3 regions of the Vibrio sp. 811 genome follow, and region 2 is predicted to be linked to each of the others. Evidence: predicted binding sites of a transcription regulator. Region 2 holds the regulator's gene; each other region holds the start of a gene.
What was found. Region 2 encodes PurR, which represses purine synthesis genes. Its sites were predicted from a motif close to TNANGNAAACGTTTNCNTNA; they were not measured.

Region 1: glpX (class II fructose-bisphosphatase) is a predicted target of PurR. The motif match lies at 5,318-5,337, and genes of this name have one in related genera.
Region 3: glyA (serine hydroxymethyltransferase) is a predicted target of PurR. The motif match lies at 3,787-3,806, and genes of this name have one in related genera.

What each region holds. Positions count from the first base shown of each region.
Region 1 is NZ_JAWOUB010000004.1:308,397-318,646, reverse strand. Features, by position in the region: gene tpiA (triose-phosphate isomerase) at 86-856, opposite strand; gene R7Q46_RS10010 (5-carboxymethyl-2-hydroxymuconate Delta-isomerase) at 1,126-1,473, shown strand; gene R7Q46_RS10005 (DUF805 domain-containing protein) at 1,636-2,058, shown strand; gene R7Q46_RS10000 (hypothetical protein) at 2,118-2,282, shown strand; gene R7Q46_RS09995 (GIY-YIG nuclease family protein) at 2,449-2,742, shown strand; gene R7Q46_RS09990 (DUF3135 domain-containing protein) at 2,736-3,086, opposite strand; gene R7Q46_RS09985 (helix-turn-helix transcriptional regulator) at 3,247-3,867, opposite strand; gene glpX (class II fructose-bisphosphatase) at 4,253-5,260, opposite strand; gene zapB (cell division protein ZapB) at 5,609-5,851, shown strand; gene rraA (ribonuclease E activity regulator RraA) at 5,987-6,493, opposite strand; gene R7Q46_RS09965 (1,4-dihydroxy-2-naphthoate polyprenyltransferase) at 6,570-7,487, opposite strand; gene hslU (HslU--HslV peptidase ATPase subunit) at 8,618-9,949, opposite strand; gene hslV (ATP-dependent protease subunit HslV) at 9,973-10,250, opposite strand, start outside.
Region 2 is NZ_JAWOUB010000002.1:574,312-584,561, reverse strand. Features, by position in the region: gene R7Q46_RS06450 (TVP38/TMEM64 family protein) at 1-548, opposite strand, end outside; gene R7Q46_RS06445 (TfoX/Sxy family DNA transformation protein) at 663-1,253, opposite strand; cyclic di-GMP riboswitch class I at 1,370-1,459, opposite strand; gene purR (HTH-type transcriptional repressor PurR) at 1,747-2,751, opposite strand; gene torD (molecular chaperone TorD) at 3,220-3,867, opposite strand; gene torR (two-component system response regulator TorR) at 4,134-4,844, shown strand; gene elyC (envelope biogenesis factor ElyC) at 4,918-5,703, opposite strand; gene cmoM (tRNA uridine 5-oxyacetic acid(34) methyltransferase CmoM) at 5,818-6,609, shown strand; gene mukF (chromosome partition protein MukF) at 6,612-7,949, shown strand; gene mukE (chromosome partition protein MukE) at 7,930-8,655, shown strand; gene mukB (chromosome partition protein MukB) at 8,658-10,250, shown strand, end outside.
Region 3 is NZ_JAWOUB010000021.1:32,844-43,093, forward strand. Features, by position in the region: gene treC (alpha,alpha-phosphotrehalase) at 1-171, shown strand, start outside; gene R7Q46_RS21255 (hypothetical protein) at 271-1,170, opposite strand; gene R7Q46_RS21260 (transcriptional regulator) at 1,302-2,822, opposite strand; gene R7Q46_RS21265 (YitT family protein) at 2,913-3,515, opposite strand; gene glyA (serine hydroxymethyltransferase) at 3,863-5,113, shown strand; gene lipA (lipoyl synthase) at 5,561-6,526, opposite strand; gene lipB (lipoyl(octanoyl) transferase LipB) at 6,523-7,185, opposite strand; gene ybeD (DUF493 family protein YbeD) at 7,362-7,640, opposite strand; gene R7Q46_RS21290 (serine hydrolase) at 7,780-8,958, opposite strand; gene R7Q46_RS21295 (septal ring lytic transglycosylase RlpA family protein) at 9,050-9,853, opposite strand; gene rodA (rod shape-determining protein RodA) at 9,856-10,250, opposite strand, start outside.

The DNA of each region.
Region 1 (10,250 bases), on a different contig from region 2:
CAAAACGCCCGATGAAGTACATCGAGCGTTTTAGTTAAAAAGTGTCAACCCATATCAGGACGGGTCACTCTCAGTAAAAACGAGATTAAGCTTTTGCTTTAGCCGCTGCTTTAGCGATTGCTGCGAAGCTTTTCGCGTCTAGAGAAGCGCCGCCAACAAGAGCGCCGTCGATGTCTGGTTGTGAGAAGTAAGCTTCAGCGTTTTCTGGCTTAACAGAACCGCCGTATTGGATGATTACTTGTGCTGCAACTGCTTCGTCTTTCGCTGCGATTAGTGCGCGGATAGAAGCGTGGATGCGTTGTGCGTCTTCAGCTGTTGCTGCTTTACCAGTACCGATAGCCCAGATTGGTTCGTAAGCGATGATTGCGCCGTTTAGAGCTTCAACACCGTAAGTGTCGATAACTGCGTTGATTTGACGTGCACATACTGCTTCAGTTTCGCCAGCTTCGTTTTGCGCTTCAGATTCACCGATACAGAAAACAGGTGTTAGACCGTTTTCTTTTAGGAAGTTGAATTTCTTAGCGATGAACTCGTCAGATTCGTTGTGGTATTCACGACGCTCTGAGTGACCGATGATGATGTGAGTAGCACCGAAATCTTTCAGCATTTCTGGAGACATATCGCCAGTGAACGCACCGCTGTTGTTTAGGTCAGTGTTTTGAGCACCTAGGATGATCTTGTTACCGCCTTCAGCGATTACGCGCTCTGCTAGGTCGATGTAAAGTGCTGGTGGAGCGACTGCTACGTCAACACCTTCAACGCCTTCAAGTTCAGCGTTAAGACCAGTTAGCAGCTCAGTTACCATTGCTTTGCTGCCGTTTAGTTTCCAGTTACCCATCACTACAGGACGACGCATAGGAATATCTCCCTTATCTTTAATGTAAATAGTCAATTAATGTAAAAAATCTACGTAGGAATATAACAGAATAATGTGAACAGATCATGATTGGCGTCATGTCTTGTCCGGCTTTCTTTGTTGATTCGACCAAGCATCGATCCTGTTATTTTTGTCAAAAGCAACCGATTGGTGATCGCGTAGACAGAATGATAGTTCATTCCTCGGAAATTGCTGCTGAGATTGGTATTACTACGCGCTGGAATTAATTGTTGTAGAAAGGAATCAAAATGCCAAATCTCGTTTTAGAGTATTCAAACTCGGTGGAAGAACGCGTCAATGTTCAGGGGTTGCTGGAGGATTTACATAAAACGGCGTTAGAAAGTGGCCTTTTTGAACTCGCGTCAGTGAAATCTAGAACGCTCCGGTGCCACAATTGGTTAATAGGAGAGGAGGGTGATAGCCTCGACTTTATCCATATCAACTTTGATTTGTTATCTGGTCGATCCCAAGAACAAAAGCGAGAACTGTCACGAGCCTTGATGGCGACACTTCAAGAGCAAGCTAGTCACGTGCACAGTTTAACGGTCAATATCCGAGATATGGATATAGATAGCTTCCAAAAGGTAGTGAACTAGGTTGCGCTGAATTGCCCGAGAATAGCGAGGGGTTATTGTTACGAATTCTCAGCCTGGCTCTGCTTGTTGTAAGGTAGTTGTGGGCACCCAAGCTATCGGTGTCCTTTCCAAACTATATCGACTCGGCTAATCTATAACCTTTCTACTTTGGGGTAAAATTTGATGTCGACTAAAGAGTTACTGTTTTCTTTTCAAGGACGTATAAACCGTAAAACCTACTGGATTTGGAACGTCATTTACTATGTGTCCATTCTAGGCTTTGGTGCCGGTATCAGCCAACTGCTTCCTACTCTCTCCTATGTGCTTCTTCCTATTTTCTTGGTGGTTCTGTTGATCCCTGATTTGGCGATAACTACCAAGCGTTGGCACGACCGCAACAAATCGATCTATTGGCTAGCACTGAATATTCCGTTGATTATCGGACGAATTGCCACGCCAATGACCAGCCCTGCCGCGCAAGAGCCGTCGACCCCACAGATGTTCGTTGCTTCCATTTCTCTGATTTGTGGTTTATGGATTCTAATTGAATGTGGTTTCTTAAAGGGAACATCAGGACCAAACCAATATGGCCCTGAGCCGGAGTAATTACTTCAAGTATCGTGCTTGCTGAAAGTAGATTCTTAGTCTCGCTAAGGCTCGCTAGAATGACGAATTCTTTTGATTTAGAGTCTGTGAAAGCCATCGTCATTCTGAACAGCGAGGAACGAAGTGATTCAGAATCTATCGTCCGATTGAACAGTGGCCAAGGTGAGCGGGAAAGAATAGGGGCTTGCTGTTACCAGATCCTTAGCTTTGCTAAAGCTCGCTAGAATGACGATCCTTTTTGGTTTGGAGGCTGTTAAAGTCATCATCATTCTGAACAGCGAGGAACGAGGTGATTCAGAATCTACGCACAGAGTGCTCCGAGTTTGAAATAAACTGACTGAGCTCGCGAATTACAATGGAAAAGTAACAGCGAATAATGAAGGAGAATGAATCATCGATAAGACACCTTGCGTTTATATCCTAACGTCAAATAACAACGCCGTTCTCTACATAGGTGTTACCAGTCAGCTGCCCCAAAGAATATGGCAACATAAAAATGGAGTAGTGGAAGGATTTACTAAGAAATACAACGTTCATAAGCTCGTTTACTTTGAGTTATTCGACGATATGGCTACGGCTATAAACCGAGAAAAGCAGCTCAAGCAGTGGAAGCGTGAGTGGAAGTTAGCCTTGGTAAGAGAAACGAACCCTAACTTTCTCGATCTATCTACTGAGTATCAGTAAAAGTCATTCCTATCTTTAAACGCATTTAAGCTAACCACATCCGCTTTTTGTGTCGGTGCCGCTTCCCCTTCTAGCGCAGCTTTGAACTTCACGACCTGTTTTTGCAACTCGTTCATCAATACCACATTGGTGTGATGAGGGTTTTTACACGTTCTGATGACTCTATCAATGTGGCTTTGTTGAGCCCACAATCTTTCTTTCATATTTTCTGATGCGCTTTCGATCATCTCTTTCGCCATCTCATGACGAAATTGCTCAAAAGCTTCTGGGTCTCGCTCTGCCATTCGAACCATTTCATCGAATGGAGGAAGCGTTTGGGACGGGATATGACGTAGATTAGACATCGATGCTCTCCAAATCCTTATGGAAATTGCCTTTAGTTACTAAAAGCCTATACCACTAGAAAGAGGAGAGAGGATGAATTCTTCAGCCGTCTCACTTATAAGAGAAGCTTTCAGGAGTGAGATTGAATAAGTGCGGCATGTCGATGTTTGGTTGTGGTGGTTACTGCAGTTGTTGGATGCGGTAAACGCAGCGTCTTTGGCCACTAATGATGTGTTCGGTACGCTCTACTTTGGTGTCATGTCCAAGTAAAGACTGAAAGACACTTAATTCTGATTGGCACAAGCTTGGGCAGCGAGTTGCGGCTTTACAAATCGGACAGTGATTTTCGATCAAGATGAATCCGTTCTCATCTCTCTCGAGCTCTGCCATATAGCCTTCTTGCTCTCTTAATGTGACAAGTGTTTCTAGTTTGCTTTGCAGAGAGTCGCATTGCTCAAGATGCTGACGATAACTTTGTAACGTGAGTTTTTCCCTCTCTGATGTGACTTTTTCCAGTCCATCTTTGCCAAATATATGTTCGACAGCTTCTATAAACTGAATGGTCAACTCACCGTGACGGTCAGCAAATTGCTCATGACCTTTTTGAGTGAGAGACCAATGACGAGCAGGGCGACCAACTTTCACTTTTACGTCATGGATAGAAAGAATGCCATCATCTTCTAAACTTTGCAGGTGCTGACGAGCCCCCATGGTTGTCATACCTAGCTCAGAGGAGAGTTGTTTTGCAGTGACGGAGCCATCACGCTTAACGATTTGCAATATCCTATCTACGGTCTTCATATACCCACCATTTATACGTCAGTACATATTATGCGCGATAGGGTTAGTAAAGAAAAGTGTTGACTTAATTTGAGTGTGGATTTGTAGGGGCTATGTTCATATGAGCCAATATATGTCGTCATTCTGAACGGCGAGGAATAAGGTGATTCAGAATCTATCGTCCGGTTGAGCAGTGGTTAAGGTGACCAGCAAAGAATAGGAGCCTGCTGTTACCAGATTCTTAGTCTCGTTGGAGCTCGCTAGAATGACGAGTTCTTTTGATTTAGAGCTTATTAAAGCCTCCGTCATTCTGAACAACGAGGAACGAGAGTGATTCAGAATCTATTGTCCGGTTGTGCGAAAAGAAAGGCTCACACTCAGATTGAGCGAGAGCCTCGAGAAATGCTTAAAGAATAATATCACGCACTTCTGGATCTTTACGATCTAAGTAGTGAGTCGATTTGATGCGGCGAATAGTTCGGCATCGACCGCGTACGAGCAGCGTTTCTGTGGTTGCAATATTGCCTTGACGAGAGATACCTTCCAGCAAGTCACCTTTAGTGATGCCTGTAGCTGAAAATACCACATTGTCGCTACGAGCCATGTCTTCCATTTTGAGGACAACATTCGCTTTTACGCCCATTTCATCGCAGCGTTTTAGTTCATCTGCACCGTAAATGCGGTTTTCTTCAGTATCGCCTTTTACTTCGTGACGAGGAAGCAGGCGACCGTGCATATCACCGTCTAGCGCTCGAATTACCGCTGCTGATACAACCCCTTCTGGCGCACCGCCAATACAGTACATCATGTCCACTTCACTGTCTGGCATACAAGTTAGAATAGAGGCAGCGACGTCACCATCAGGCACCGCAAAAACACGTACGCCCATTGCTTGCATTTCTGCAATAACGTCATCGTGGCGAGGTTTCGCAAGGGTAATAACGACTAGGGTATCAAGTGGCTTGTTCAGGGCTTTTGCTACGTTCTCTAGGTTTTCTTTTAACGGCTTTTCTAAGTCAATTACGCCTTTTGCACCAGGGCCAACAACCAGTTTTTCCATGTACATATCTGGCGCTTTAAGAAAGCTGCCTTTCTCACCTGCGGCAAGTACGGCTAGTGCGTTCGATTGTCCCATTGCCGTCATACGCGTCCCTTCAATCGGGTCGACAGCGATATCCACTTCATCACCACCAATACCCACTTGCTCACCAATGTACAGCATTGGCGCATCATCGATTTCACCTTCACCAATGACAATTTCACCACTGATATCTGTTTTGTTCAGTAGCGTGCGCATAACTTCAACAGCTGCGCCATCGGCTGCGTTTTTATCGCCACGGCCAAGCCATTTGTAACCAGCCAGAGCTGCACCTTCAGTCACACGGGAAAATGCCATTGCTAAATCGCGTTTCATGATGTCTCCAAGTAAGCAAGAGGGAAGAAGAATTTGCGCGGCGATTCTATCACAAGGTCGAGTAAACGTTTGCCTTTTTGCGAGGCTTTTACTTTATCTAACTTGAATTTGATCAATACTTAGGGCGATTTTCAGCGTAGCGGGACGCAAAATCCTTGCTCAAAAATGCTTCGGCGACAAGAAAAGTCAGCGTTTAGTGAGATTGCGCTGATTTTTTGACCGAATGATGCAAAATATCGAATATAGTGAGTGTTTCTCATCGCGACGCTGAGTAGAATGAACCTTATATAGGTTAGGTGTGCATCAATCTCGCACATCGTCCCAACGGAATAACATAGGTAGGCCAAGATGTCTTTTGAAGTACTAGAACAACTAGAATCTAAAATTCAAACTGCAGTTGACACAATCACTCTTCTTCAGATGGAAGTCGAAGAGCTGAAAGAAGATAAAGCTAAACTTGCGGAAGAAGCTAACGAGCTTCGCTCTCAACGTGAAGAGCTAGAGCAAAAAGCACAACAAGCACAGCAAGAGCACGCACAATGGCAAGAGCGCATTCGTGCACTACTTGGCAAAATGGACGAAGTGGAATAATTCAGCTTCTTCATTCCAAATTAAAAACACCCGCGCTAAGCGGGTGTTTGTGTTTTAGGGAAGTAGAAAATGTTAAGACAAGGCTAGGCGCTGATAGCTAAGAGAAGACCCTATAACTTAGACACCTAAGACTCGCTATGCTTCTTCATCCAACTCTAAATCAATATTCAATGGTTCAGGCGACAGGATAATTCCGGTGCTATCAGCATAAATGTAATCTTCTGGAAGGAAGCTAACGCCGCCAAAGTTGACTGGTACATCCAATTCGCCAATACCCTGACTGGTCGCTCCAACAGGAATAGAAGCGAGGGCTTGAATGCCTAAGTTCATATCTTCAAGTTCATCTACTTCACGAACACAGCCGTAAACGACAATGCCTTCCCACTCGTTTTCTTCCGCAATGGTTGCGATTTCTGCATCGATAAGGGCTTTACGTAGGGAACCGCCACCGTCAATTAACAAAACGCGACCAAGTCCATCTTGCTCTAATGTCTCGCGGATCAACGAATTATCTTCAAAACACTTGATGGTGGTGATTTGCCCGGCAAATGAAGCGCGACCGCCAAAGTTACTGAACATTGGTTCAACCACATCTACCTGATCGAGGTAGATATCACAGAGTGCTGAGGTATTGTATTCCATAGCGTACCTTTCTAAACAGAAATTGGTTGTCTTTGAGTATATCTAGGCATTAAGTCAATGCAATGACAATCCTTTTTTAACTTACTAGAGTTTGAGCTACCACAATTGTTGCAAACAAAACGTTGGTGACTAAAGAGCATTTCACGATGACTGGCATCATTGGTGCTATCTGAGCGGGCTTTTGTGTATGCCAAACCGCTTTACCATGATCGGCCACGAAATAAATACTAAGTAAAAATGGCAAGCTAATCCAAACGGGTTTGTCTTGAATTAACAAGTAAGCCGCAAAGGCAAGAATAGCACCGCCAAGTAAAACAAAGTGGTACTGCTTGGCTTTGCGTTGACCCAAACGCACTGCGACCGTGCGTTTACCACACTCTCGGTCGTTTTCGATATCACGCATATTGTTGATGTTGAGTACTGCAACGGCGAGTAAACCGCAGCCTAGAGCAGGTAAGAATAGCGTGGTGTCTACGTGACCAGTATGCAAGAAGTAGGTACCGGATACGCCTAGTAGACCAAAAAACAAGAACACTGATATATCGCCAAGCCCCACGTAACCGTATGGTTTGCTACCCATGGTATAAGCAATGGCTGCGAGAATGGCCAAAATTCCCAGCCCGATAAAAGTAACAATGCTTTCCAGTGAACTTAGTGAATAGAAAACTAACACCAAGCCTGAGATTGCGGTCAGAACGATGTTAAAGATAATCGCTTGTTTCATCTGTTTAGCACTTACCGCGCCAGACTGCATCGCTCGTAATGGACCGAGGCGTTTGTCGTTATCTGTACCTTGAACGGCATCGCCATAGTCGTTTGCCAGGTTGGACAGAATTTGCAGCAATGTCGCGGTTACGAAAGCCATGATGGCAATCGTCAGTGAGAAATGACCCGCCGAGTACGCGAGCACGCTACCTGTTAAGATAGAGACCAATGCCAGAGGTAATGTTTTTGGACGAGCGGCTTCAAGCCAGATCTGTAGAGATTGTTTCATGGAAATTTCGTGCTAGTAACCAATGTGCCCAGTATAAGCACAAAGAGGCAGATACGCTATTGACCTAAAACAACTCAACTAGAAGTCAAAGGGTGATTCAGAATCTATCATCCGGTTGAGCAGTGGTGAAGGTGAGTGGGAAAGAATAGGCGTCTGCTGTTACTAGATTCTTAGTCTCGCTTGAGCTCGCTAGAATGACGAGATCTTTTTGATTTAGGTGTTGTCACAGTAACCGTCATTCTGAACAGCCAGGAACGAGGTGATTCAGAATCTATCGTCCCAATAGTGCCGTGGTTAAGGTGAGTGGGAAATAATAGGCGTCTGCTGTTACTAGATTCTTAGTCTCGCTTGAGCTCGCTAGAATGACGAGATCTTTTTGATTTAGATGTTGTCAAAATCACCGTCATTCTGAACAGCGAGGAGCGAGTGTGATTCAGAATCTATCGTCCCAATAGTGCCGTGGTTAAGGTGAGTGGGAAGGAATAGGAGCTTGCTGTTAGCTGAGTCTTAGTCTCGCTTGAGCTCGCTAAAATGACGAGGTCTTTTGATTTAGATGTTGTCAAAGTCACCGTCATTCTGAACAGCGAGGAACGAGTGTGATTCAGAATCTATCATCTGATTGTGCGGTGGTTACGGTGAGAGAGAAAGAATAGGCGTTTGCTGTTAGCAGATTCTTAGTCTCGCTTAAGCTCGCTAGAATGACGAGAGCTTTTGATCTAGATGTTGTCTAAGTCACCGTCATTCTGAACCGCGAGGAACGAGTTTGATTCAGAACCTATCGTCCGGTTGTGAAGTGGTTAAGGTGAGTTGGAAAGAATAGGCGTCTGTTGTTACCAGATTCTTAGTCTCGCTTGAGCTCGCTAGAATGACGAGACCTTTTGATTTAGATGTCGTCTAAGTGACCGTCATTCTGAACAGCGAGGAACGAGTGTGATTCAGAATCTATCGTCCGGTTGTGAAGTGGTTAAGGTGAGTTGGAAAGAATAGGCGTGTGCTGTTACCAGATTCTTAGTCTCGCTTGAGTTCGCTAGAATGACGAGAGCTTTTGATTTAGATGTTGTCAAAGTCACCGCCATTCTAAACAAAAAGCCCAGAAACAAGGTTCTGGGCTTTGGTAAAATAGATTGCGATTAAAGAATAAAGCGGCTTAGATCTTCATCTTCAATCGTGTCGCCTAAGCGTGCTTTCACATAAGCGGAATCAATAACGAATTTAGCGCCAGATTGCTCCGCTGCGTCGTAAGAGATTTCATCCATTAAGCGTTCCATAACGGTGTGTAAGCGACGAGCACCGATGTTTTCTGTGCTTTCGTTGACCGTCCATGCCGCTTCCGCGATTTGCGTGATGCCGTCTTCTGTGAATTCGATGTCCACATCTTCCGTTTTCATCAACGCAACGTACTGCTCTGTTAGAGAGGCTTTTGGTTCTGTCAGAATGCGTTTGAAGTCGTTGCTGCTTAGTGCTTCTAGCTCAACACGAATTGGTAGACGACCTTGCAATTCTGGGATCAAGTCAGATGGTTTTGCCACTTGGAATGCACCAGATGCAACAAACAGAATGTGGTCTGTTTTTACCATGCCGTGCTTGGTTGATACCGTGCTGCCTTCAATCAATGGAAGTAGGTCGCGCTGAACACCTTCGCGTGAAACGTCTGGGCCTGAGCTCTCGCCGCGTTTACAGATTTTGTCGATCTCATCGATAAATACGATGCCGTTGTTTTCAACGTTGAAAATCGCTGCTTCTTTTAGCTCTTCTTGGTTTACCAGTTTCGCCGCTTCTTCTTCCGCTAACGCTTTCATTGCGTCTTTGATTTTCAGCTTACGTTTTTTCTTGGTGTCGCCAGCGAGGTTTTGGAACATGCCTTGCAGCTGGTTAGTCATCTCTTCCATACCAGGAGGCGCCATGATCTCTACGCCCATTTGTGGTGCGGCTACGTCGATTTCAATTTCTTTATCGTCTAGTTGGCCTTCACGCAGTTTCTTACGGAAGATCTGGCGAGTGTGAGAAGACTCTTCCGTTTGCTCTGCTTGACCCCAGCTATCACGTGCTGGTGGCAGTAGCGCATCAAGAATGCGTTCTTCCGCTTGCTCTTCTGCGCGGAATTTCACTTTCTCCATCGCTTGTTGATGCGTCATTTTCACAGCGACATCTGTTAGGTCACGGATGATGGTTTCAACTTCTTTACCAACGTAACCCACTTCGGTGAATTTTGTCGCTTCAACTTTGATGAAAGGGGCATTTGCCAGTTTTGCGAGGCGTCGTGCGATTTCAGTCTTACCAACACCAGTAGGACCAATCATCAAGATGTTTTTTGGCGTCACTTCGGCACGCAAGCTTTCTTCAAGCTGCATGCGGCGCCAGCGGTTACGAAGTGCAATCGCAACCGAACGCTTGGCTTTTTCTTGACCGATAATGTGGCGGTTCAATTCATGAACGATTTCGCGAGGCGTCATTTCAGACATATTCTTTCCTTACTTCGTTACGATTACGCGGTTGGTTTTTCAGGCTCTACTGTTGAGTCTAGCTCTTCTACCGTGTGGTGATGGTTAGTGAAGACACAAATATCACCCGCGATATTGAGAGCTTTTTCCGCGATCTCACGAGCATCTAGATCTGTGTTTTCTAGTAGGGCGGTTGCGGCAGCTTGTGCGTAAGCACCACCAGAGCCAATCGCAATCAGGTCATGTTCTGGCTGTACGACATCACCATTACCGGTAATGATTAACGATGCGGTTTCGTCGGCAACGGCAAGTAAGGCTTCGA
Region 2 (10,250 bases):
TGAGTACCTGCATTCAGATATACGGCTGTGCCTGGCAGCATACCTATTTGGCTAGTGAGATAAAATCGACCTACAGACATCGGTGTTAAGCCCATCAGTAAGTTGATTAGAAAGAAAGGGAATACAGGGATTAGACGCAAGGAAAATAGATAAAAAGCTCCGTCTTTTTCGACACCTTGATTAATTGCGTTGAGTTTATTTCCGAATTTGTTTTGTACCCAGTCACGCAATAAGTATCGGCTGCTCAAGAAGGCCAGTGTTGCCCCCATAGTGCTAGCGAAAGAAACCAGTAGCAAGCTTGTCCAAAAACCAAATAAGGCTGCACCAAGTAAGGTGACTACTGCCGCTCCTGGGATAGAAAAAGCGGTAATTGCAATGTAGGTAAAAAAGTAAATCGCAGCCGAGAATACAAAATTCTGATCGATGTATGTAGTTAGTGCTTCTTGTTGGGCTTTTGCATTCTCTAAGGTTAAATACTGGCCAAAGTTAATACCTAAAAAGACGATAGCCGCTAGTAGGATGAGACCTAATATCAGTTTCTTATTCATAATTTTGATTCCAATTTGGGATATATGTAATAAGACAGTAGGAAAACCGAAAAAATTTCACAAAAAAACCGCAGATTAGACTGCGGTTTTACAAGATAGTTTTTAGGCCGACTTTTATTGGAGGGCGTTCATCAACTCATCTCGGCGAGCTTGAGGTACTACACTCCAATGAGTGCCGTTGATAGCACCTTCTAGTGCCCATAGCAACTCAATGTTGACGGTTGCAGAGTGCGTATCTCTTATCGCTTTATAGGCGTTAAGCGCACCTTCCTCTTCAAGCTTCTCTACGGATTCGATGCCGGCTTTTTTTAGCATGCGCTCGGTAGCCAGTCGTAAGTTAGGCAAATCTTTCAAACGGTTAGGCTTTGTACTTGCTTGCTGTTCTTTCTCAAGCTTTGCCTTTTTCAATGATTGATTCGCTACTTCGATTAAGCGTTCGCTTGATTCCCATAAATCGCTGGAAATAGCGTAGTACTTTGTAACGACTGGAAAGCCACGTTTTTTATAAACGTAAGGCTTTAGCCCTTGTTTCTCGAAGTCAGATGAAGTTTTTTGGTCTGCTCTGATATGAAGCTGATTGTTTACCACTAGTGCAAACATTGTTTCATCAGCGAATAGTCCGAAGCCACCAAACATTGAGCGCGACTTGATATTACCAAGTGCCTCAAATAGCTTCATAGAGTCTTTGAGTATCGGTTTATCCATGTTTTGTTATCTCGGTGTAATTAATATTACGCCACCAAAAGTCAGGTCCGAGAGAGTAGCAAACATGCGTAAAAACAATGTCATTACAGAGTAAAGTCATTGCTTACACACTTGCCATCGGTAACCCCGCTACCTTCCATATCGTAATATGGTTCAGGCCGGAGGCTTTGCGTCCCACTCTTTCGAATGGTTTGCCCTGTGCGTGACACAATGAGCATACTTCTTATATTGAATTAACATCACGGTTTAGCGTTAAAAGTGTGATTTCGGTTCAATAAAAATGATAGATTGAATGCTCTATTTTGCATATGGAAAGGTGCAAATTGGCCTTTGAAAAGGAGTTCTTAATATATATTACATTTATATAAAACAGGGAGTTAACGTTAGTCAATTGTTATTAGAGCTGTGTGAAGTATTAGAGAACACTTAATTTTCCCAAAAAAATAAGCGCCCCTGTAGAGCGCTTATTTAACACGGTTAAATACAGTGAAATTTAGTTCATTTTTTTCACAGTATTTCGAATTACAAGCTCAGGTTGCATTTCGAAAATTCGTTTTTCGTGTTCTTTATCTTTGATACGCTCAAGTAGAATTTCGAATGCATTTTTACCAACACGACGTTTAGGTTGGTGGATAGTCGTTAGCGGTGGAGAGAAGTATTCCGCAAGCTCGATGTTGTCGTAGCCGATCACTGAAATATCTTCAGGAATTTTGATCCCGTTTTGTTGCAAGCGGCTCATTAGGCCTAGAGCCATTGTGTCGTTAAAACAGAATACCGCCGTCGGGCGCTTGTCCATTGCGGTAATTTTATCTGCAACTAATACGGCCGTATCACATTCAAAGTTACCTTCAAGGATCCAGTCTTCATTTACAGCTAGGTTCGCTTCACTCATTGCGCGACGGAAACCTGCAATGCGCTCTTGGCAAGCAAGCTTTTCAAAATGACCGCTTAGACAAGCGATATCCGTATGACCATTGTCAATCAGATGTTTGGTTGCAATGTAGCCACCTTCTTCTGAGTTATCCATGATCTTGTCTGCTTGTGAGCTCTCTGGGCCCCAATCCATGACCACTTTAGGAATGTCCGCATGACGGTCAAGCATCTCTTTTAGTTCTTCGGTTAAGTCAGAACACATCACTAGGATGCCATCAACGCGCTTTTCAGCCAGCATACGAATGTAATCGCGTTGTTTTTCGTAAATCCCGCCTGTGTTACATAAAATCAGAGTATAGCCTTGGCGGTAACAGTAGCTCTCAACGCCATCAATCACTTCTGAGAAAAATAGGTTAGTTGATTGAGTTACTAACATGCCAATCGTACGAGTTGAGTTGCATTTTAGGCTGCGTGCAACGGCACTTGGCGCGTAATTCAGCTCGTCAACGGCTTTCATTACTTTTTCTTGCGTTGCTTCTGCAACGAAACGCGTTTTATTGATAACGTGCGAAACTGTCGTAGTGGAAACGCCGGCTAAGCGAGCAACGTCTTTTATCGTGGCCATAAATGGTGTCCTGTATCGAGCTACTGAAATATGTCGTATTGGATGTACCTGATGCTCTAATGGTTTCACACCTAGCAATATAAAATTGGCGCTAAGTGTCTCGGCAGCGGTTGATCCAAGTGCGACAAAAGGGTGCGTAGCAGCATCGGTCGATGAATTTTATCTTTTTTCTATCTGATGAGAAATTGCCATCAACCTGTTAAGAAAACACAAAAACCGCTATATTTCAGCGGTTTACATATAAATCATATTTAATCGTTTGCGCTCACATTTTAGCCCTATGTGGACTGACTAGCAATGTTTTCAGCAAGAGATTTGTGTATTTGAAGTCACATTTTGACTGCTAAATAACCAAGCGTCTTTGCGCTAAGTTAAGGCAAACGAATATTATACCCAAGTTACTTACAATTGGTCACTTTCAGGCATACAGGAAGCCCGATAGGCAGGCTCCCTAAAAATAGGCGGCAATTATTCACCAAGAACGTAGGCGCTGTCTAGTTTACAAAATGCAACTAATAGTTTCGCGACACTCGAGTAAAATCCAAATTCGTCGAATTGTTTACATTTGTCTGAAAACTGAGGTAACCAAGACATCAATTGTTGCTGGATAAAGTCGTTTTGTTTAACGAAGGCTTCTTCCATGTGTTTTTCTTGTTCAAGCTCGTTTGAGCGGATAATCATGTTCCCGAGAAAGTCGAGCTCAACGGCTAAGTGATCCGCAGGTTCCTTTAGGTTTTCGTCTACTTGAACGCCAAATTCAGTCATCAACTTTTCCATTTCCTCAGCTGGCTTGTCATTCAGTAAACCTGATTCACCAATGTACATGGATGCGTAAGGAAGAGCGCCGTATTTTTCTGTCTTCAAAAACAGTTCACAAAAGTCAGCTGCAAGCTCTAGTTGTGCATCTTCACGATCTTGTAACCGATTCAGCGCATCAACTAGGCTATCAACGGCTGGTTTTAGCGACTCATTTTCACCTAAACCTGCGAGAAAACTGCGAATTTCAACACTGTGATAGGCTTCCAATTCTTTCTCTGTTAGTTCTTTTGCGAACAAGCTCGAAAACCACCAGTAAATTTCAGCGCGTTTTTCATTAAAAGCTTTCACTTCTTGCATTTTGGGCTCCTGAATGATGCTTCAAGTCATGCATCACAAAGTCAATTAGGGATATCCCCTAAGTGTAATCAATTAAAATGAATAGCAGTAACTATAATTGTTATGTTTTATGGTCAAAAATGACCGTTTATTAATAGCAATGGGCAAGCTTGTTTTGAATCAATAAAAACGCTAAATCTTGCGTTTTAATGTATCTATGACTAGAAATGTTACTAGTTATGAATAGAATACGTCTTGGATAATAAGAAGACAGAAAAGTGGTGTAAATGAGCTATCACGTATTAGTCGTAGAAGATGATGTTGTAACTCGTAGTAAGCTTGCGGGATATTTCCAAAATGAGGGCTACCAAGTCAGCGAAGCAGAGAGTGGCGCAGAAATGCGTGAAGTTTTGCAAGCGGGCGATGTAGACCTGATCATGCTGGATATTAACCTGCCTGGTGAAGACGGCCTGATGCTTACTCGTGAGTTACGTAGCCAATCGGATATTGGTATCATATTAGTAACAGGACGCACGGATAGCATTGATAAAATCGTAGGCCTAGAAATGGGTGCTGACGATTATGTGACAAAACCTTTTGAACTGAGAGAGCTGTTAGTTCGCGTTAAAAACTTGCTGTGGCGTATTTCAGCAGCGCGCAGTGGCAGCTCGAAAGCGAATGAAACCAGTGAAGAGCACATTGTGCGCTTTGGGGAGTGGACATTCGACATTCAACGTCGCGCACTTAGCCGCAACGGTGAGCCAGTAAAACTAACTAAAGCAGAGTACGAACTTTTGGTGGCATTATCGTCTTACCCTAACCAGGTGTTAAGTCGTGAGCGTATTTTGAACATGATCAGCCATCGAGTTGATGCGCCGAATGACCGCACCATTGATGTTCTTATTCGACGTATGCGCGCAAAAATGGAGTTCGATCCTAAGAACCCACAGATTTTTGTAACGGTACACGGCGAAGGCTATATGTTTGCTGGTGACTAGTTTGAACATCACTAAATCGTAAAAAGAAAAAGGAGAGCTTCGGCTCTCCCTTTTTTGTGGCTTCAAGATAATACTAGTTTGCTTCAGCCATTGGTGTTTGGCCGACAGTATCACGCAATCTTTGCCAAATGCTGCCCAAGTACTCATGCCAATAAAGCTCTGTTTGTTCTAAGTAACGCGCTTTAGGTGAGTATTTATCCCAAGGTTGACTTATCTCGCTAATAGCTAAGAAGTTGGTCGGAGCTGGTATTGGTTTAATGCCTGCTGCGTTGAACTCATACAATGCACGGCTCATGTGACTCGCAGAAGTGACTAACACAATCTCCTTTTGTTGAACGAATGCAGCCGCTTGACGCGCCTCTTCCCACGTATCTTTCGCATCTTCTAATAAAATGATATCGGATTTCGCGACTCCCAACGCAAGGGCAACGTTCGCCATCATTCGCGCGTGGCTAATTTCAGATCCGCCAGCATAGCCGGATAAGATTAATTTCGCGCCTGGATACATTCTTAAAATACGAATGCCCTCAGTTAAGCGCATTAATGCTGCACGGCTTAACTGCGAGGTGGGTGGAATTTCGTCATCGATAACATGACCATTCCCTAAAACCATCACGTAGTCGATGGTGCCAGAAACTGGCAAAAAGGCTTTATGCTCTCGCTCTAACGGCATAAGAAGCTTGGTTGAAACAGGTTGGAAGGCAACAAGAAAAATGCCAACAAAAGAGAATAGAACAACGAAGCAGCCAGTTTTACGTTTTGTAGTAAAACTAATGAGAGCAAGACCCAACAAGCCTATCAGCAGCAATGCCGGAAGGGGCATAAGCATGGCTGACACTACTTTTTTCAGCTCAAACATACATAAATAGTCCGAAAAAACATCAATTGATAATAAAAATGAGGGTATCCCTCTTTATTCCTGCTTTCCTTGTGCCAGAATAGCGGCACAATCCGTTATGATAACTCAGCAGAAGTGACAGAAGACCGCAATTTCGACGATATCGCCCACAAATTTGCAAAAAATATTTACGGCTCCGATAAAGGGGAGATCCGCCAAATCATTGTGTGGGAAGATTTTCTACAGATTCTAAGTGAATTAGATGCTGACCAGCAACCCCTAGAAGTGTTAGACGCTGGTGGTGGTTTGGCACAAATGTCGCAAAAGCTTGCTAAGCTCGGACATCGAATCGCTTTATGTGATCTATCTTCGGAAATGCTGCAGTTGGCTAAGCAGGATATTGAAAAAAACGGTTTGCTTGAGCAGTATCGCCTGATTCATTCGCCTGTCCAATCCATCGGTGAACATATGGATGGACAGGTCGATCTGGTTATGTTCCACGCTGTGATGGAGTGGCTGGTTGATCCTAAGGCCGCACTTGAAACAGTTCTTGAACAAGTAAAACCGGGAGGTATCGCATCAGTCATGTTCTACAACCACCACGGTTTAGTCTATAAAAACGTGGTTTGTGGCAACATTCCTCATATATTAGACGGCATGCCTCACCGAAAAAGATTTAAACTACAGCCGCAAAAAGGCTTAAAACCTGAAGAAGTCTACCAGTGGATAGAAAATTCAGGTTTTAATATTTGTGGCAAATCTGGTATTCGCTCATTTAGTGATTACATAGGCAATATGGAATACATGGGTGATTACGAGTTTGAAGATGTGTTGGCGCTAGAAAAACAACTTTGTCGACAAGAGCCATACCTCTCATTAGGCCGCTACATTCATGTGTGGGCTAAAAAGAACGATAAACAGGAATAACAATGAGTGAGATGACTCTCAATGCTGCAGAGCAACCAATCGATGAGCTGGTTGGCTGGGTTAAGCAGCACGATTTCTCGTTGAACCTGACCACAGAGCGATTGGCATTTTTGATAGCCATTGCCGTACTGAGTAATGAAAGGTTCGATGAAGAACTGGGTGAAGGTGAATTGCACGACGCATTTGCCATCGTCACTCGACTTTTTGATGAGACCGGCGAAGCTTCGGCTTTCCGTGCGAACAATGCCATCAACGAGATGGTTAAGCAGCGTCTTATGAGCCGTTTTGTCAGTGAGATTACTGACGGAGCGAGCATTTACCGCTTGTCGCCATTAGCGATAGGAATTACCGACTACTACGTGCGTCATCGCGAGTTCTCGAAACTGCGTCTTTCTATCCAGCTATCGATGGTAGCGGATGAAATGGCAAAAGCGATTGAAGCTGCACAAAAGGGTGGCACTCCGGGCCACTGGAAGAAAAACGTTTACGGAATTTTGAAATATTCTGTAGGCGAGATCTTCGATCAAATCGACCTTAACCAACGTGTGATGGATGAGCAGCAACAGTCTGTTAAACAACAGATTGCTGATCTGCTTAACAAAGACTGGCGTGAAGCGATCAACAACTGTGAAGCGCTACTGTCAGAAACATCAAGCACGTTGCGTGAACTTCAAGATACGCTGCAAGCCGCCAGTGATGAACTGCAAACTCAGATCCTCGATATTCAAGAAATTGTTTACGGTGACCCTGAGCTGGAGTTTATCGAAGAAGCCTTGTTTGGTCTGCAAATGAAACTAGACCGAATCACAAGCTGGGGCCAGCAAGCTATCGACCTTTGGATTGGTTATGACCGACACGTGCACAAGTTTATTCGTACTGCAATCGATATGGATAAGAACCGTGCGTTTAGCTCGCGTCTGCGTCAATCCGTCAAAGAATACTTCGATGCGCCTTGGTATCTGACTTATGCAGATGCGGAGAGGCTTTCTGACCTTCGTGATGAGGCCCTAGTACTGCGTGATGACGAGGTCACGGGTCAAGTTCCGATGGAAGTAGAATACGAAGAGTTTCAACAAGTCAATGATGAGTTGTCTGAACGAATTGGTGACATGCTAAAAGCGCATAAAGATCAAGGCACACCAATCGATTTGAGTGTGGTACTGCGAGATTACCTTGCACAGCACCCTTATACTCATCATTTTGATTTAGCTCGCATTATCGTCGATCAAGCTGTACGTCTAGGGTATTCAGAATCGGATTACCAAGCGATTCAACCAGACTGGAAAGCAATCAACGAATTTGGGGCAAAGGTACAAGCGAATGTCATCGACCGATACTAATGAATACATGTCAGAGAATCTGGCAAAAGCAATTTCTAACCCTCTGTTCCCAGCGCTAGACAGCATGCTTCGAGCAGGGCGTCATATCTCAAGTGAAGATCTAGACAACCACGCGTTGCTGTCGGATTTCGAACTTGAGCTTTCTTCTTTCTACCAACGCTACAACACCGAATTGGTGAAAGCGCCAGAAGGTTTCTTCTATCTTCGTCCTCGTTCAACGTCTCTGATTGGCCGTAGTGTTCTTTCTGAACTGGATATGCTGGTGGGTAAGGTACTGTGTTTCCTTTATCTAAGCCCAGAGCGTCTTGCGCACGAAGGCATCTTCACTAACCAAGAGCTGTACGACGAACTGCTTGCTCTAGCAGATGAAAATAAGCTGATGAAGCTAGTGACGAACCGTGCTACCGGTTCTGACCTTGATAAAGAAAAGCTGTTTGAAAAAGTACGTACGTCACTTCGTCGTCTGCGTCGCCTAGGCATGATCATCAACATCGGTGAAACCGGTAAGTTCAGCATCAGTGAAGCGGTATTCCGCTTTGGTGCCGATGTACGTATTGGCGATGACATGCGTGAAGCGCAACTGCGTCTGATCCGTGATGGTGAAGCAGTAGTGCACACCAAAGAGCCAAGCCAAGGCAGCTTATTGTCTGAAGAAGATCAAGACGATCAAGCCCAAGAAGAAACAACAGAAGAGGGTGAAGCATGAGCATGATTGAACGCGGTAAATACCAATCGCTGACCATGGTCAACTGGAACGGCTTCTTTGCCCGTACGTTTGACATCGATGGTCTGGTCACCACGCTATCAGGTGGTAACGGTGCAGGTAAATCAACCACAATGGCGGCGTTCATCACCGCATTGATTCCTGACCAAACGCTGCTGCACTTCCGTAACACGACAGAAGCAGGCAGCAGCCAATCGTCTCGCGACAAAGGTTTGTACGGTAAGCTACAGCCGGGCGCATGTTATGCGGCGCTAGACGTGGTGAACTCACGTAACCAACGCCTGTTGTTTGCAGTAAAACTGCAGCAAGTTGCGGGTCGTGATAAGAAGGTAGACATCAAACCGTTTGTTATCCAAGGTCTTCCAAGCCATGTGAAACCAACGGATATCTTGGTTGAAAGCGTATCTGCGACTCAAGCTCGTGTACGTCAAATCAACGAAGTAAAAGAATCGATCGCGGAATTTGAAGGTGTTCAGTTCAAAGCGTTCTCTTCTATCGTGGATTACCACGCGCAAATGTTTGAATTCGGTGTGATTCCGAAGAAACTGCGTAACTCTGGTGACCGTTCTAAATTCTACCGCCTGATTGAAGCATCGCTTTACGGTGGTATCTCAAGTGCGATTACACGCTCGCTACGTGACTACCTTTTGCCACAAAACGGCGGCGTGAAGAAAGCGTTCCAAGATATGGAATCGGCGTTGCGTGAAAACCGCATGACGCTAGAAGCGATCAAAACCACGCAAGCAGACCGTGACTTGTTCAAACACTTGATTACAGAGTCGACCAACTACGTGGCGGCGGACTATATGCGCCATGCCAACGAGCGCCGTAAAAAACTAGAACAGACATTGTCTTTGCGTTCAGAGTTATTTGGTTCTCGCGAGACCTTGATTGAGCAAAACAATCTGCTTAACCGCGTTCAAGAAGAGCTGGAACTGCTGATCGAGTCAGAATCTTCTTTAGAGCAAGACTACCAAGCGGCTTCTGATCACTTGCAACTTGTGCAAAACGCGCTGCGTCAGCAAGAGAAGATCGAACGCTACCAAGAAGATCTTGAAGAGCTGAGCGAGCGTCTTGAAGAACAAATGATGGTAGTCGAAGAAGCGCAAGAACGCGTGATGATGGCTGAAGAGCAAGCTACCGTTGCAGAAGAAGAGGTGGATAGCCTTAAGACGCAACTTGCTGATTACCAGCAAGCTCTTGACGTTCAGCAAACTCGCGCCCTTCAATATCAACAAGCAGTTCAAGCGCTGGAGAAAGCGAAGCAGCTACTTGGCGATGACAGCCTAACGGCGGAATCGGCTCAAGCGCTTGTCTCTGAGCTTAAGAGTAAAGAATCAGAAAGCACCAATGCGTTGCTATCGGTTAAGCACAAACTGGACATGTCTTCTGCAGCGGCAGAGCAGTTTGAAACCGCGCTTAAACTGGTACAAAGCATCGTTGGTCAAGTTGAGCGCAAAGACGCGTCTGAACATGCGAAAACCGCAATTGCGAAAGCGCGTGAGTCACAACAAATCGCACAAAACGAACAGCAATGGCGAGCACAACACCGTGATCTCGAACGCAGCCTTAACCAG
Region 3 (10,250 bases), on a different contig from region 2:
TGTATCAATAACTACTATGCTGAAGAGGTGGAATGCGTTCTGCCAGAACGTTTTGATATGAGTAAGGCGAAAAACTTGCTATCTAACTATCAAAACTCAGCGAGCGCAGTCGCATCAAACCATCAAGTGTTACGACCTTACGAAACTCGTATTTTATTGATAGAAGAATAAACTCGGGTGTCATCACCCCTAAGATTGATGTTCGAGATGAAGGCTTTGGTGTGCTCCCCAAAGCCTTCTTTTATTGAGATATCTCTAAAAAATGCGAGCTTATTTTGTTTCAATCGCTGTTAGCTGCACTTTCTCTTCGGTGATTTGTACTTGTTGTACTTTCAGCAGTTCAATTTGTTCAATCAGACCTAAGCTCGGATTAAACCAACGTTCTGCCGAAGTGGCGAACTCCATTGAGTCCATATCATCACAGTTTAGGTTGTAGATGTTCTCTTCCATCAGGTATGCCGCTTCAATTTTCTTGCCTGAGATCGAGAACGCTTTACGCACACCAGTCTCTCGGATTTGCTGTTGCCAAACCACTTGGCAAGATGCTGTCATAGGAAGGTTTTGTACCCACTCATGATCTTCAAAACGGTCTAGAAGGTTGTGAACTGCGTAGCCTGTAAGAGTGGTTTGCAGAGACATAGTTTCTTCACCGATGTCAATATTCGGGCTTTTCTCTTTTACGTCGTCACCGTTTAGGCGGAAAATCGGACTGCTGTGCATAAGCATGGCAATAAACTGATGACCAATGAAATAAGCGTCAGTGATTTCATGGAGTGCACCATCTGATCCTACAAAGTAAAGCGTATTGCTCTCTTCGTCGTCGTTGTACTGCTCGTCTGAATAGTAGAACTGTTCGGCGCCGTAGTTCACCAAGTCATTAACCAACTGGACCATTGCCTCGCTGTTTGGGATTTGTGCCAATGCTGCCAATATTTGCTCGCGATCCATCGCTTGGAAGCTCAGTTTCATGTCGCCTTCTGGTTGGCCATCCAAGCTAAATGCGTAGTTTAGCTGTGTGCTTGGCGTGGGAGCGAAGATTGAGTTGTGAATCGAGACGTCGAAACTTTCTTGAGGCACTTTGTTTGGATTCGCACTGCCAGAAGACGAACCTCCGCCACAGCCGTAAAGAGCCAGAGTTGCTGCTGCGATAAGCGTCATTTTGTTTAGCATGGTTTACATTCCTGATTGATAAGGGCGCTTCATGTTGGGCCGTTGCTTGAATGCGAGCATGCTAAGTTCAGTGAGAGAAAAAGGGCAAAAAACAAAAGATAACAGGGGTTAATGAAAGCTTAATTTTATATTTAGGTCTTTGTTTTATTTGGGGTTATTTCGTTGGCTACGTTAGTGCAATACTCGTTAATGAGCGCTTTCCATCGGCTTATGATTTCTTGATCGGTCACACTAACATGCAACGTTTTCCACGGTTGGAGGCAAGTCTCTTTTGATTCAGATTGAGAAAGACGCTCAAACAAGGTTTCGGAAGGTAAAACGCGCAGCAGCGCCACCAGTGATTCCATGTAGTTGAGACGGAACTGTTCAAGTTTGTTCTGCTTATAAGCAATGTGAGACACAAAGGTATAAATCAGTGCGTTTTGGATACGTGAGTCGCCATCTGGTGTCGTTAACAGAGCTTTTGCCCTGTCTAAGTTACCTAATTTGAAATGCAATAGACCTAACCAGAGGCTCAGCTCATCTGGCAAAACATCAAACGACGATTGTACTTGAGTTAAATACGCTTCCAGCTTTTGATGTTCGTGCTCGTATAAGGCTAGATGTCTTGCCGTTGTGATAGCCGCAAACTCATCAGATTGTCGGAGAGGTTGGCTAGAAAAGGCATTCTCGAATAACATTTTTTTGTGAATATCCGAAAGCTGCCACGTACTTGCCGAAGGTGCAGGCAGATTGAAGTATTGCGCGACATCCGAATGCATTTGGAAAATATCCGATTGTAAGTCAGATAAACGCAGTGTGTACTCATTGCGAAACGCCAACTTGCCCGTCGCAGGATAAATAAGGTTCATCTGCGCTTTCAAGATGCCCTGTTTTGTGCCGTCTTTTAACTCGATATTGAGCTCGTAGTCGCTGGTCTGCATGTTTCGTGCGCCAGGGAAATATGGCGTATGACCGATAGGATCAAGAAAGTAACTGGGAGCATCTTGGTTGGCGATGTCGGTGTATGGATATTCGACCTGTTGTTGCAGCAAGATGGCTTTGACCAGTATGCGGTATTTTCGCGCCTGAGAGCCGATTGAATCGACACGGTTGAGTAGTAGCTCGACTTTGGGAATCAGTAGTTGATGACGCGTTTGTTGTGTTGAGATTTCTTGGCGTTGCCATAACAAGCTTGCGAGCGTCATGCTACATACCGCAAGTATGGCACATAAGCTGTAAGCGAAAATCAGCTTGAAGTTCTTATTCCTCGCAACCTGGGTTGAGATAACGCGCCGATGGTTTTTCGCTGGTGGCACTAAACGAATATTGGCAGGGTTAAGAAAGTAGCCTTTTCGGGGGTAAGTGACTAAAAGCTTAGTGGCATCGTATTCGGGTAAGTACTGCTGTAGCAGGGCACGTAAGGTGCTAATGCGGTTCGTGAGCACATTCTTAGAGATGAACTTGCTCTGCCAAATGGTTTCGATAATGGTATCAGCAGAGAGCGGATGTCCCACGCTTGTTAGCAGCAGCTCTAATAACTCAATGCTACGAGGTTCGAGATCAATCGCGATAGCATCTTGATGAAGGGTCTGTGTCTTCGGGTTATAGATCAGCTCTCCAATCGCAATACAACTGTGAGTCTGTTTAGCTTGTTGCAGAAAGTCGCGCATACCGTACCGATCTATTTGGAAATCGCGAAGTATTATATAGCGATTGGAGCGCGAAATCTTATAAATCGCGCTTCAATCATTATCAAAAATTTATGAACCGTAGGTCACGGAATAGCGGTGCGGTTTGTGGTTCATCGCTAACACGAGATTGAGTGCAAACGCCCCCAAAATTGAAAGGCCAATCACTTCTGGTGTGACAAAGAAGAATGAAGCAAACAGGATACATGCATCGATTGCCATTTGGCTTTTGCCAACTGAAATGCCAAATTTGTCTTGGATAAACAAACACAGCACGTTAAAGCCACCCAAGCTGGAGCGATGTCGGAATAGGATCAGCATACCGAGCCCCATTAAAAGCCCGCCTGCGACGGCGCAATAAACTTCATTTACCGATTCGAGCGAGATTAGCAAATAAAGATGATCGGCAAAGATAGAAACCAACGCGCCAGAAATGGCACTATTAATGGCGAAATGACGGCCGAAGCGTTTCCATGCTAGTAAGTAAAAAGGACTGTTTGCTAAAAAGTACAGCACACCAAAGGTAAAAGGTGTAAATTGGCTAATAAGCAGAGCCAATCCAGTCGTGCCTCCCGTTAGAAGGTTCGCGGATTGGAGAAAGAAAACGCCTTGAGCTACTAAAAAGGTACCCGTGAGAATCGCTATCCAGTCTTCTTTTAATGAGTGTTTTTCCATCAATATTGCAGTCATTAGTGATAAATAAGGCGTGCATAGTAGTAAAAAGATGATCTTTTCGGTAGCTAGAGGGTAAAATTTACGGTAAACCTATGTAATTGCTGTTTTACAGGGTGTAAAGCACAAATTTGACAGGCAATAGATTGTCGTTATGCGATTGCAATGCTGGCATGATAAACATTGCTTGTCATCATGAAAAAACTGCATGAGAAAAATTGTAAATTTCTCTTTATGACCTAAATCAAATTATGTAGAATGCGCGCCATTAGGGTGACGAAAACGTTTGCGTCGGGTCATTCAACAGTTTTTTTGCAACTTTCAGTACTAATCTGAGTCAGGAGATACAGATGCTTAAGCGTGATATGAACATCGCAGATTACGATGCGGAACTGTTCGCAGCTATCCAGGAAGAAACTCTTCGCCAGGAAGAACACATTGAACTTATCGCTTCTGAAAACTACACAAGCCCACGTGTAATGGAAGCGCAAGGTTCTCAGCTAACGAACAAATACGCTGAAGGCTACCCAGGTAAGCGTTACTACGGCGGTTGTGAGTACGTAGATAAAGCTGAAGCACTAGCAATTGAGCGTGCATGCCAACTATTTGGTTGTGAGTACGCTAACGTACAGCCTCACTCAGGTTCTCAAGCAAACAGCGCAGTTTACATGGCGCTTCTTAACCCTGGCGATACAGTTTTAGGCATGAGCCTAGCACACGGTGGTCACCTAACTCACGGTTCACCAGTAAACTTCTCGGGTAAGCACTACAACGTTATCCCTTACGGTATCGATGAAGCTGGTCAAATCAACTACGACGAGATGGAACAGCTAGCACTTGAACACAAACCTAAGATGATCATCGGTGGTTTCTCTGCTTACTCGCAAATCGTTGATTGGAAACGCATGCGTGAAATCGCTGACAAAGCAGGTGCTTACTTATTTGTTGATATGGCGCACGTAGCTGGTCTTATCGCTGCCGGTGAATACCCAACACCAGTACCGCATGCTCACGTGGTAACAACAACGACGCACAAAACACTAGCAGGTCCTCGCGGTGGTCTTATCTTGTCAAATGCTGGCGAAGATATGTACAAGAAACTGAACTCAGCAGTGTTCCCTGGTGGTCAAGGTGGCCCTCTAATGCACGTTATCGCTGGTAAAGCAGTAGCGTTCAAAGAAGCGATGGAGCCAGAGTTCAAAGCTTATCAAGCTCGCGTAGTGAAAAACGCAAAAGCAATGGTTGGTCAGTTCCAAGAGCGTGGCTACAAAATCGTATCTAATGGTACAGAAAACCACTTGTTCCTTGTTGACCTAATCGACAAAGATATCACTGGTAAAGACGCAGACGCGGCACTAGGTGCAGCAAACATCACTGTAAACAAGAACTCAGTACCAAATGACCCACGCAGCCCATTCGTAACGTCTGGTATCCGTGTAGGTACGCCAGCGATCACTCGCCGTGGCTTCACTGAAGAAGATGCAAAAGAGCTAGCAAACTGGATGTGTGACGTTCTAGATAACATCGGCAACGAAGAAGTTATCGAAGCGACAAAACAGAAAGTGCTAGAAATTTGTAAGCGTCTACCAGTTTACGCCTAACTGCTTTTCATAGAGTGAGTCGATTTCGGTGTCGAACATACTCATTTGCTCGCGCAAACTCCGTGTGTTCTTCTAGAACTCGACTCATCTATTTTGAACATTGATATACTAAAGGTTCTCATTTGAGGGCCTTTTTGTTTGTCTGGCGTTTGGAATGAGATATAGCGAGAGTGTGTGATAAGGGGATGGCTACCAACACTGTCCCTTTTCAATATATCCAAACCACGTCATTCCGATGAGCCTAGGCGAGATCAGGAATCTTGTTGAGGCGCACTCTTTTACTCAGAGTTTCTCTAAAAATCATCAGTACTCTGAAAACTGATTCTGAATCACGCTCGTTCCTCGCTGTTCAGAATGACAGTGGTAGAATGGCTTTTTATCATCATTTGTCAGATACAAAAAAGGTTGGCACTGAGCCAACCTTTTCTCTTCAAAACAAGCGAGAGCTTATTTAATCTCGATACCTTGAGCCTGCATATCGGCATGGTAAGAAGAGCGAACAAATGGACCACACGCTGCATGCGTGAAGCCAAGTTCTAGTGCAACTTCTTTTAGCTCGTCAAACTCTGATGGTGGAACGTAACGTTCTACTGGCAAGTGGTGACGGCTTGGCGCTAGGTACTGGCCTAGAGTCAGCATCGTTACGCCGTGTGCGCGTAGATCTTTCAGTACTTCGATGATTTCTTCTTTGGTTTCACCAAGACCCATCATCAAACCAGACTTGGTCGGTACATCGGGATGCTGCTCTTTGAACTTCTTAAGAAGCTCAAGTGACCATTTATAGTTCGCACCTGGGCGAGCTTTACGGTAAAGACGTGGCGCGGTTTCTAAGTTGTGGTTGAAGACATCTGGCGGATTGTCTTTCATTAGATCAAGCGCTACATCCATGCGACCACGGAAGTCAGGAACCAGTGTTTCAATCTTAATATGCGGGTTTAACGCACGGATCTCGCGGTTACAATCGGCAAAGTGCTGTGCACCGCCGTCACGCAGATCGTCACGGTCAACAGAAGTGATTACTACGTATTTCAGCTTCATATCGGCAATGGTTTTCGCCAGTTTTTGAGGCTCTTCTGCTTCCGGTGGTAATGGGCGGCCATGAGCAACGTCACAGAAAGGACAACGACGAGTACAAATAGCACCTAAGATCATGAAGGTTGCTGTACCGTGGTTAAAACATTCCGCTAGGTTCGGGCAAGATGCTTCTTCACATACGGAGTGAAGTTTATTCTTACGCATCGCCGCTTTGATGTCTTGAATTCGTTGGCTGTCGGCTGGTAGCTTGATCTTCATCCAATCAGGCTTACGTAGCACTTCTTTCTGCTCTGTAGGCATGTTCTTTACGGGAATCAATGCCATTTTATCGGCGTCACGATATTTAACGCCTTTTTCCATCTGGATTGGTTTGCTCATGCTTTATTACCTTGAGAAGGTGCTTCTGTGCTGAATTCTACTTGCTCATAATCGAGCAAAGTAACGAGTTCTTCTATTAATTGTTTTTCTACGGCTTCTACATTGTCTGGGCCGCCAAATTGGCTGACCTGAACCATTTCCATACCTTCATAACCACAAGGGTTAATACGCAGAAACGGTGTTAAATCCATATTTACGTTCAAGGCTAAACCATGAAACGAGCATCCTTTACGAATGCGTAAACCGAGAGAGCATATTTTCTTACCGGCAACGTAGACACCTGGTGCGTCAGGTCGTGCGGCTGAGTCAATATTGTATGCTTTTAGCGTGTTGATCACGAGGTTCTCGATTGTGGTAACGAGATCTCGTACACCTAATTTTTTACGGCGTAGGTTGATCAAGAAGTAGGCGACCAACTGACCAGGGCCATGATACGTAACCTGGCCTCCGCGATCACTTTGTACAACAGGAATATCGCCAGTGTTAATCAAGTGCTCAGCTTTACCTGCCTGTCCTTGCGTAAATACTGGGTTATGTTCTACCAACCAGACTTCATCACGGGTTTCTTCTGTGCGTTGGTCGGTGAACTCATGCATCGCCTTCCATACAGGCTCATAGTCTTGGCGGCCAAGTCGTTTTACAACAAGTTGGTGTTGCATGGGAATTCCTGTTGCTAATATATAAAGTTTTTGGATTATAAACCGGATAACCCTGATGCTCTACCGCTGCGTAACAGATTTTTAACTGAAAGCGATGTAAAGCCTCGTTATCTCTTTGATAAATAAAAAGAAAGCAGCCAAGGCTGCTTTCAAAAAAAATTTAATATATCAAAAAATTATAGAACCATGCGTACGATGTCAATTTCACCTAACTCTTTGTACAGAGTCTCAACCTGCTCGATAGAGGTTGCAGTAATGTTGATTGACACAGAGTGGTAGTTGCCCTTAGCACTTGGTTTAACGGTCGGGCTGTAGTCACCTGGAGCATGGCGCTGAATAACTTCAAGAACAAGCTCTGGAAGTTCAGGCTTTGCATGACCCATTACCTTGTAAGTAAATGAACAAGGGAACTCAAGCAGGTCTTTTAATTTTGCATCAGAGTTGATGGTTAGCATATCGATAACTCCAGTAGATATTCGTTGCGGTGCGAAATAGTACAGTCAAATTAGGGGGAACTCAAGACGAGGAGCTCAAACTTAAAAAGCCGCCCATTCAGGCGGCTTTGCGAATAAGTTTGCTACTCTAATGTTCTTTTTAGAAGAAGCTCTTGAATAACAATACGATGTAATCCCACATGCGGCTAAATAGACTACCTTGCTCTACGGTTTCTAGTGCCATTAGTGGGTATTCGGCAATATCTTCACCATCGATCTGATAGTATAGCTTACCAACTACATCACCTTTATTAATTGGGGCTTCTAGCTCTTTTTCAAGGACGAAGCTTGCTTTTAGGTTTTTCGCTTCACCACGCGGTAGTGTTACGTAAGTATCTTGGTCAAGACCCAGTGCTACGGTGTCTTTGTTACCCATCCACACTTTTTCTTCTACGAACGTTTCACCGGCTTTGTGCGGTGCTACTGTTTCGAAGAAACGGAAGCCGTAGCTTAGCAGCTTTTTGCTTTCTGACTTACGAGCATTGGCATCTTTAGTACCCATAACGACCGCAACCAAGCGCATTTGACCTTCAGTTGCTGAACTTACTAGGCTGTAACCCGCATTACTTGTGTGACCCGTTTTGATGCCGTCAACGTTCATGCTCTTATCCCAAAGTAGACCGTTACGGTTGTATTGGGTGATGCCGTTGTAAGTAAATTTCTTCTCTGAATACACTCGGTACTCATTTGGTACGTCACGGATAAGTGCTTTACCTAGCAGTGCCATGTCGTATGGTGTTGAGTACAATTCTGCGTTATCTAAGCCATGAACGTTGGCAAAGTGCGAGTTAGTCATACCCAATGTGTTGGCCCAAGCGTTCATTAGGTCAACAAATGCATCTTCTGAACCTGCAATATGTTCTGCCATCGCAACACAGGCATCGTTACCTGACTGGACGATGATACCTCGGTTCAGGTCACGTACTTTAACTGTTGTGCCTACTTCAATGAACATCTTTGATGAATCAGGGAAGTTTTTCGCCCACGCATTTTTACTGATGGTGACATCATCATCTTCTGAGATATTACCACGCGCTAGCTCTTGGCCGATTACATAGCTGGTCATCATCTTAGTCAGACTAGCTGGAGACAATTTTGTGTTCATCTCTTTCTCTGCCAGTACTTTACCTGAATGGTAATCCATCAGCACGTAGCCCTTCGCCGCGATTTGAGGGGCATCTGGAACAACGATAGGTGATGCAAGAGCAGATTGAGCGAAAGTTGCAGAAAGGGCAACCGAAGAAACGAGAATAGATTTCACAAACTTATTTTTATTCATGGTAATTCAAATTTTTGGGTTAACTGCAGACATCTTATCAGAATCCCTAGTTATGTAAGAGGGGGATCAAAGAGAAATTCATGACACGAGGTCATTTGGCAGTGTTGTGTTTTTTAATAAATGCAGACGAATAGCCGAGCAACTTTACTTTATCTAATGTGGCTTGCGTCAGGGAATAGTCAGTAAATGGCCCTAACAACAAGCGATAAGACTCTTTCGCACTCTCTAGGAAAGTTTCTGTATCCAATTTTTGACCAAGCTCGGTACCTAAAGTTCGCGCGCGTTCTTCATTTTTTGATGATGCCACTTGAATAACGTACCTAGGGTGTGCTTCTAATGACTTTTTGTCCGTGGGCTGATTGATACTGATCACTTCAATTTCCACGTTCGCGGTGCCTGTTTTTATGACATCTAACTTGTGCGCGGCGGCATAGCTTAAATCAATGATACGGCCATCGTGAAAAGGACCTCGGTCATTAACTCGTACTATGGTGGTTTTGCCGTTGTCAGTATTGGTAACTTTTACGTAACTTGGTAACGGTAGCGTTTTATGCGCTGCCGTCATTGAGTACATGTCATAGATTTCGCCATTAGAAGTCAAATGACCTTGGAATTTTTTCCCATACCAAGATGCGCGGCCTTTTTCTTTAAAGCCTTTCGCATTGCGAACTATTTTGTAGTCTTTGCCACGCAAGTGGTAATCTTTGTTCCCACCTAGGCTGTACGGTTCATATTTAGGATGCGCATCCTCGATGTGTTCGACTGAAAGCGGTGTATCCGGTGCAACATCGGATTCGAGTTCGTAACGGCCTTCTTGTTCTTTTTGGCTAGTTGATGAACAGCCTGCCAAAATAAGAGCAGAGAAAACCAAGGAATATAAAGCGCGTTTTTGCATGTCTAGGTCGCCTTAGAGAATGCTTTTCGGTGCGTATGAATCGACATCAGAATACCAAAACCAGCCATCAAGGTTACCATTGATGTGCCGCCATAACTGATGAGTGGCAACGGTACACCTACTACAGGTAGGATGCCACTTACCATGCCAATATTTACAAAAATATACACGAAGAAGCTGAGTACAATACTGCCTGCCATCATTCGTCCAAATGCGGTTTGCGCTTGGCTGGCGAGATATAAACCTCGTCCAATAATAAATAGATAGATGGCTAAAAGGCAAAGGAAGCCAATCATACCCCATTCTTCAGCAATTACTGCAAAGATAAAGTCAGTGTGTCGTTCAGGAAGAAATTCTAGTTGTGACTGCGTACCTTGCAACCAACCTTTGCCGGAAA